DNA from 2 places in the Streptomyces sp. NPDC058279 genome. Region 2 is predicted to be linked to the other one. Evidence: riboswitches for the same ligand, from Rfam matches in the RefSeq annotation. Region 2 holds a riboswitch; the other holds the start of a gene.

Region 1 (4,027 bases), on a different contig from region 2:
TCCTGAGACCTGTTGCGTCGGTGGTCGATCGCGCCGGGTCAGCCGAGTGCGAGCTTGACCATGTCCGCCTGAGGACCCTTCTGGCCCTGCGAGATCTCGAACTCGACCCGCTGACCCTCTTCAAGGGTGCGGTACCCGTCCATCTGGATGGCGCTGTAGTGGACGAACACATCCGCACCACCGTCGACCGCGATGAAGCCGTAGCCCTTCTCCGCGTTGAACCACTTGACGGTGCCCTGAGCCATGCCTAACTCCCCTATTACTGGCCCTTGCGCAGGACCGCACTTCGCGGACCCGGGTCAGAACTTGCGCCGGAACGCCTCGACCGCGGCTGAATGTATCCGCACCGGTGCTGTCTGCAACAGGTCATTCCGACGAGAATTCCGGACAAGAAGGAATGGGGAAATCAAGCGAAATTTAGGCATATTCCCGGGCAACTCGGGCCCGACATCCGGCACCAAAGGCCCATACCAGGCTCGCATGTTGACTCAATGTCAACCATCCGGTGGCCCGCTCATATGCGGCGGGCAAGAACAGCGGAGGGGACTTCCCCAACCCTACCGCGCCCAATCAACCAGAATTGCCCCCTCCGCTTTTAGCGGAGGGGGCAATTCTGTGACGTCTGGTATCGCCGGTCCGGTGGTCAGCAGCCGCCCGCCACGGCGGGGATGATCGAGACTCCCGCGCCGTCCGGCGTCGCCGTCTGCAGGCCGCCCTCGAAGCGCACGTCGTCGTCGTTGACGTAGACGTTCACGAAGCGGCGCAGCTTGCCCTGGTCGTCCAGGACGCGGGCGGAGATGCCCGGGTGGTTCTTCTCCAGGGACTCGATGACCTCGGAGAGGGTCGTGCCCTCGGCGGGGACCTCGGCCTGGCCGCCGGTGTAGGTGCGCAGGATGGTGGGGATGCGGACGTTGACGCTCATGGCGCTACTGCCTTTCCGGGAACAGGGGGGTGGGTCGGGCCTCAGGCCAGGCCGGCGGCGCGGAACGCGTCCAGGCTGGGGCGGATGGTGGCGGTCTGGCCGCTGTCCGAGGCCACCGCCTCCAGGGTCTTGAGGCCGTCACCGGTGTTGAGGACGACCGTGGTCAGCGAGGGGTCGAGCTGCCCGTTCTCGATGAGCTTCTTCGTCACGCCGACGGTCACACCGCCGGCGGTCTCGGCGAAGATGCCCTCGGCCCGCGCGAGGATCTTGATGGCCTCGACGACCTGCTCGTCGTTGACGTCCTCGACGTAACCGCCGGTGCGGCGCGCGATGTCCAGGACGTACGGGCCGTCCGCCGGGTTGCCGATCGCCAGCGACTTGGCGATCGTGTTCGGCTTCTGCGGGCGCACCACGTCGTGACCGGCCTTGAAGGCGGTCGACACGGGCGAGCAGCCCTCGGCCTGCGCGCCGAAGATCTTGTACGGCTTGTCCTCGACCAGGCCGAGCTTGATCAGCTCCTGGAGCCCCTTGTCGATCTTCGTCAGCTGCGAGCCGGACGCGATGGGGATCACGATCTGGTCCGGCAGCCGCCAGCCGAGCTGCTCGCAGATCTCGTACGCGAGCGTCTTGGAACCCTCGCCGTAGTACGGACGCAGGTTGACGTTGACGAAGCCCCAGCCCTCGCCCAGCGGGTCGCCGATGAGCTCGGAGCAGAAGCGGTTGACGTCGTCGTAGTTGCCCTCGATGCCGACGAGGTCGCCACCGTAGACACCGGCCATCACGACCTTGCCCTGCTCCAGGTCGTGCGGGATGAACACGCAGGACCGGAAGCCGGCGCGGGCGGCCGCGGCGCCGACGGCGCCGGCCAGGTTGCCCGTGGAGGAGCAGGAGAGGGTGGTGTAGCCGAAGGCGCGGGCGGCCTCGACGGCGATGGCCACGACACGGTCCTTGAAGGAGTGCGTCGGGTTGCCGGAGTCGTCCTTGACGTAGAGCTTGCCGGTGACGCCGAGCTCCTTGGCCAGGTTGGCCGCGTCCACGAGCTTCGTGAAGCCCGGGTTCAGGTTCGGCTTGGCGGCCACGTCCGCGGGGACGGGCAGCAGCGGGGCGTACCGCCAGATGTTGTCGGGACCGGCCTCGATCGCGGCGCGCAGGGCCTCGGGGTCACCGGCGGGCAGGTCGTAGGCGACTTCCAGCGGTCCGAAACACTCGACGCAGGCGAAGATCGGGCCGAGCTCGAAGCGGGTACCGCACTCACGACACGAAAGGCCGGTGGCGGGTCCGAGATCGACAGAGGTGCCGGTGGATTCGGCAGAGGTGGCGACAGTCTGTGCAGCCATGATGGCGAGGCCCTTTCTCCTCATCTTCCCCATGGCGCACTTCGCCATGAGACGGAATTGGCACCTTCCCTAGCCGGGGACCTCGCTGACGTCGCCGTGATGAGCGATCGCGAGAACCGACTGGAGGGTTGCCGGGGCTTCAACGGGCCGTGTCCCTCTGCCCCTCTGGATGAGCGGTATGGCACCGGGCCGCGCGCTCTATGGCGCGTCCGGGCGTTTGTGCACGAGGACCCCGGCATGCCGTGGTCCTTCGCGTTGTTCAAGACTGTAACCGAAGGCCCGGGTGGTTGAGACAGCTGTCCGAACGGCGAGATGGATCACATTTCGCCCGAAAACCGCCTGCCGATCCACCCGCCCGATCACCGTCCCGTCACCGATCCCCTGGAGTCCCCAAGTGCTGGAAGAGGTGGAGCGCTGGCTGGCCGACCGCTCCTGGTCCGCCGCCGACCGACCGCTCGACCAGCTGCTCGACCGCAAGCGCGCGTCGGGAGCGACGGTCAGCGTGGTGCTGCCCGCGCTCGACGAGGAGGCCACGGTCGGCGCGATCGTCGAGGTGATCCGCCGCGATCTGATCGAGGGGCTGCCGGTCCCCTTGGTGGACGAGCTGGTCGTGGTCGATTCCGGGTCGGGCGACCGTACGGCCGAGGTCGCCGCGAAGGCCGGCGCGCGGGTGGTGCACCGCGACGAGATCCTGCCGCGGCTCCCGGCGGTGCCCGGCAAGGGCGAGGTGCTGTGGCGCTCGCTGCTCGCGACCACCGGCGACATCGTCTGCTTCGTGGACGCCGACCTGCGGGACTTCTCCTCCGTCTTCGTGTCCGGCATCCTCGGGCCGCTGCTGACCGAGCCGGACGTGCACTTCGTCAAGGCGATGTACGACCGGCCGCTCGGCGACGCGCCCGGACAGGGCGGCCGCGTCACCGAGCTGGTGGCCCGGCCCCTGCTGAACCTGCACTGGCCACAGCTGGCCGGCTTCGTCCAGCCGCTGGGCGGCGAGTACGCCGTACGGCGCTCCCTGCTGGAACGTCTCCCCTTCCCGGTCGGCTACGGCGTGGAGCTGGGGCTGCTGGTCGACGCGCTGCACACGGTCGGACTGGACGCGCTGGCGCAGGTCGACGTCGGCGTACGGCTGCACCGCCACCAGGACGGGCAGGCGCTCGGCCGGATGGCCGCGGCGATCTACCGCACGGCGCAGCTGCGGCTCTCGCGCGGGCACCTGGTCCGCCCCGCGCTGACCCAGTTCGAGCGGGGCCCGGAGGGCTTCGTGCCGCGCACGCACGCCGTGGACACCGAGGAACGGCCGCCGATGCTGGAGGTCGAGGAGTACGCGGTCCGTCGCGTGGCCTGACGCGGCGTCGCGGGGCGCGGCGGGACGCGGCGCGGCGGGACGCGGCGCGGCTCGGCGTGTGACGCGCAGTGGCGTGGCGACGGGTTTGAGGCGCCTGCGCCGGGGTTAGGTTCGCGGCATGGCTTCCCAGGTACTCGTCGCCGCGAACCGCGGCCCCCTCTCGTACGCCCACGCCCCCGACGGCACCCTCGGCGCCCGGCGCGGCGGGGGCGGTCTGGTCTCCGGACTCTCCGCGGCGCTCGCGGAGCAGCCGGACGCGGTGTGGATCTGCGCGGCGCTGTCGGAGGGCGACCGGGAAGCGGTGCGGCGCGGGGTCTCGGAACCCGGCGTCCGGATGCTGGACATCGATCCCGCCGTGTACGACGCCGCGTACAACGGCATCGCGAACTCGGTGCTGTGGTTCACCCACCACCACCTGTACGA
Region 2 (4,027 bases):
CCAGGCCGAGTACCCCCCGCACCAGCCCGCCCTCGAACCACCGCCCCACCGACGCCGGACGGAGTTCGGCGCAGCGGCGCGAAGCCGGGGAGGCCCGCCAGGGCCGAGCCGCGCGAGGGGCGCGTCAGGAAACTGCGGGGCGCGTCAGGAAACCGGCACGCAGCGGCCTTCTTCCGTGCGGTAGTTCCACTTCGCGCCGTCCGCGACCAGCTCCCGCACCGCGCGGACGAAGCGGTCCACGTGCTCGTCGGGGGTGCCGGCGCCGAAGCTGACGCGGATCGCGTTGAGCGACCGCTCCCCCGGCGCCGCCTCCGGCGCTCCGCATTCGCCCTGGGCCTGCGGCTCGCTGCCCAGCAGCGTCCGCACCAGCGGGTGGGCGCAGAAAAGGCCGTCGCGGACGCCGATCCCGTACTCGGCGGACAGCGCGGCGGCGAAGTGGGAGCTGTTCCAGCCGTCCACCACGAACGAGATGACGCCGACCCGCGGCGCCTCGTCCCCGAACAGGGAAAGCACCCGGACCTCCGGGACCTCCGCCAGACCCTCGCGGACCTTCGCGATCAGCTGCCGCTCCCGGGCGACGAGGCCCTCGAAGCCCGCCTCCGTCAGCGCCCGGCAGGCGGAGGCGATGGAGTAGACGCCGATGACGTTCGGGGAGCCGGCCTCGTGGCGGGCGGCGGTGGTGTGCCACTCGACGTCCACGCCGCCGTCCTCGCGCCGGGCCACCTTCCGCGAGGCGCCGCCGCCGGCCAGGTACGGCTCCGCCTCCTGGAGCCAGTCGGCCCGCCCCGCCAGCACGCCCGAGCCGAACGGCGCGTACAACTTGTGCCCGGAGAAGGCGACCCAGTCCACGTCCAGTTCTCTCACCGAGACGGGGTGGTGCGGCGCCAGTTGGGCGGCGTCCAGCACGATCCGCGCGCCGTGGGCGTGCGCCGCCGCGGCGAGTTCCCGCACCGGCCACAGTTCACCCGTGACGTTGGACGCGCCGGTGACGCACACCAGCGCCGGGCCGTAGGGGTCCCGTCCGGCCAGCGCCCGCTCCAACGTGGCGACCGCCTCGTCGGGGGTGCGCGGCGCGTTGAGGTAGGTGACCCGCGCGTTGCCCCAGGGCAGCAGCGAGGCGTGGTGCTCGGTCTCGAAGACGAACACCCGGCAGTCCGCGGGGAGCGCGGCGGCGAGCAGGTTCAGCGAGTCGGTCGTGGACCGGGTGAAGATCACCTGGTCGGCGGGGCGGCAGTCCAGGAACTCCGCGACCGTGACCCGGCTCTGCTCGAACAGGTCGGTGGAGAGCTGCGAGAGGTACCCGGCGCCGCGGTGCACGCTGCCGTAGTACGGGGCGTACGCGGCCACGTCGTCCCACACCCGCTGGAGCGCCGGCGCGCTGGCCGCGTAGTCGAGGGCCGCGTAGCTGACCTCGCCGCCGGTGACGAGCGGGACGGTGACGTCCCGACCGAGGACGGGCAGCGGCTCGACACACGCGGTGTCGGCGCACACCGCGTCGACGGAAGCGTGCTCGGCGGAAGCGTGCTCGGCGGTGGCGTTCAGGGATGCGGACATGGCGGTATCTCCCGGCAGGCAGGGCGGAATGGCTTCGGTGTCTGCCCGTACGCGGGTACGGCTCGGCGACCGACCGGGGTACGGGGATGCCTCGGGGTCCGGGTACGCGGAAGCGGCCCTGTTCCGAGGGGTGAAGAAGGGGCGGAGACGCCCTATCGCATTCGCTTGCTCACGGAAAACGCTCCTCGAGGACCAGGATCCCTGGTGTCGAGGGATCCGCGCTTGCCGTAGACCTCACTGCCTACGGCCTGGTCATCACCCGGGGCACCCCGCCACGGAAGGAGGGTTGCCGGACAGCGAGCCGGGGCCAAAACGCTGTCACTCGTGACCTGGTCAGCATCCTGCCACAAGATCCCCCACGCGCAAGACCCCGGTCCGCATGCTGGACCGGGGTCGGTTCTTTCACGCCGTTCTCGCGTCGCCGGGCCGCAGCGGCCTCCGGCCGCCGTACCCGGGCCCGGATGAGCCCCGCGCACCCGCCCGGCCAGGGCCTACGCACCGCCCGGCCACGGACTACGCGTTGCTCGCCGCCACCCAGCGCTCCAGCGCCGCCCGGGCCGCGCCCGAGTCGATGGCCTCGGCCGCACGGGCGATGCCCGTCGCGATCTGCTCCTCCAGGGAGCCGCTGCCCGGGTCGAGCGCCACGAGGGCGGCCGCCGAGTTCAGCAGCACCGCGTCCCGCACGGGCCCCGTCTCGCCCGCCAGCAGCCTGCGCGCCACATCGGCGTTGTACGAGGCGTCCTCGCCCCGCAGCGCCGACACGTCCACGAGGTCGATGCCGACGTCACGCGGGTCGAAGGGCTGCTCCGTCACCGCGCCGTCGCGCACCCACCACACCCGGGAGGTGGCCGTCGTCGTCAGTTCGTCGAGGCCGTCGTCGCCGCGGAAGACCAGGGCCGAGGAGCCGCGTTCGGCGAGCACGCCCGCCACGATGGGGGCCACCCGGGCGTCCGCCACACCGGTCGCCTGCGCCCTGACCCGCGCCGGATTGGTCAGCGGGCCAAGGAAGTTGAAGGTGGTGCGGATGCCCAGTTCCTTGCGGGCCGCGGCCACGTGCCGCAGCGCGGGGTGGAACTTCACCGCGAAGCAGAAGGTGACACCGGCCTGTTCCGCGACCTCCACCACCCGCGCCGGGCTGAGGTCGAGGTTGACGCCGAGCTTCTCCAGGACGTCGGAGGCCCCGCTCGCGGAGGAGGCGGCCCGGTTGCCGTGCTTGACGACCTTGGCGCCCGTACCGGCCACCACGATCGCGGACATCGTGGAGATGTTCACCGTTTTGGCCCCGTCGCCGCCGGTGCCGACGATGTCCACGGTGCGGCCCGGGACCTCGATCAGGTTGGCATGGGCGTACATGGCCCGCACCAGGCCGTTGATCTCGGCGACCGTCTCCCCCTTGGCCCGCAGGGCGACCGCGAAGCCGGCGATCTGGGCGTCGGTGGCTTCCCCGCGCATGATCCGGTCCATGGCCCAGGCCGTGTCGTCGGCGCTCAGGTCCCGGCCGGTCAGCAGGGCGTCGAGTACGCCCGGCCATCCGCGGGCCGCCACGCTGTCGCCGCCTGCCGGGGTCGCAACGTTCATGGTCCGCTCCTGCGCTAGTGGGCCGCCCCGTAAATCGCCGCCCACGTCGAATGGGAAGGCCCTCAGCCTATCCAGCGGGGGCGGACGGCGAAGAGCCCCGTCCAGACCCTGGACGGGGCTCTCACCGTGGCGACACCGGGATTGACCTGAATCAATCCCTCAAGCGGTCATGCGGGGATCAGTGGTGGCCGTGGCCGCTCTGGATCTCCTTGTACTCCTCCACCGTGGGCTTCGGAATCTGGTTGTTCTCCGCGTAGAAGCCCTTGCTCAGCTTCGCGCGGAGCTTCTGCGTGGCCTTGGGCTTGCGCTCCACGCCGTTCTCGTCCACCGTCGGGCCGAGTTCGACCGGCCGGTACTGCTCGTGCGAGGTGAGCGTGTGCAGCTTGGCCTGCGGCAGCGGCTCGTGGATCTCGACGAACTCACCGTGCGGGAGCCGCTTGATGATGCCGGTCTCGCGACCGTGCAGCACCTTGTCGTGGTCCCGACGCTGGAGGCCGAGGCAGATCCGCTTGGCGGCGATGAAGGCCAGGACCGGGACGACGAAGAAGCCGATCCGGACGAACCAGGTGATGTTGTTGATCGAGAGGTGGAAGTACTGCGCGAACATGTCGTTTCCACCGCCGATCAGCAGGACGATGTACTCCGCGATCCAGGCGACACCGAAGGCCGTGCGGGTCGGGACGTTGCGCGGGCGGTCCAGCAGGTGGTGCTCACGCTTGTCCCCGGTGACCCAGGACTCGATGAACGGCCACACCGCGATCGCGCCCAGCACCAGCGGGAAGAGCAGCAGCGGGATGAACACGCCCAGGACGAGGGTGTGGCCCCACAGGTTGATCTCCCAGCCCGGCATGGCACGGATCAGGCCTTCCGGCATACCCATGTACCAGTCGGGCTG

What was found. A riboswitch is a leader RNA that binds a small molecule or an ion and turns the genes downstream of it on or off. The one in region 2 is predicted to bind S-adenosylmethionine.
Region 1: another riboswitch for S-adenosylmethionine. It lies ahead of thrC (threonine synthase); the one in region 2 lies ahead of ACFVXJ_RS05435 (aminotransferase class V-fold PLP-dependent enzyme).

Annotation. Positions count from the first base shown of each region.
Region 1 covers NZ_JBHVYA010000010.1:123,494-127,520, reverse strand. Annotated here, with positions in the region: gene ACFVXJ_RS20545 (cold-shock protein) at 39-245, opposite strand; gene ACFVXJ_RS20540 (MoaD/ThiS family protein) at 644-922, opposite strand; gene thrC (threonine synthase) at 964-2,259, opposite strand; SAM riboswitch class I at 2,277-2,435, opposite strand; gene ACFVXJ_RS20530 (glucosyl-3-phosphoglycerate synthase) at 2,654-3,604, shown strand; gene ACFVXJ_RS20525 (trehalose-6-phosphate synthase) at 3,723-4,027, shown strand, end outside.
Region 2 covers NZ_JBHVYA010000002.1:149,079-153,105, forward strand. Annotated here, with positions in the region: gene ACFVXJ_RS05435 (aminotransferase class V-fold PLP-dependent enzyme) at 145-1,554, opposite strand; SAM riboswitch class IV at 1,768-1,884, opposite strand; gene trpD (anthranilate phosphoribosyltransferase) at 2,068-3,132, opposite strand; gene ACFVXJ_RS05445 (cytochrome bc complex cytochrome b subunit) at 3,311-4,027, opposite strand, start outside.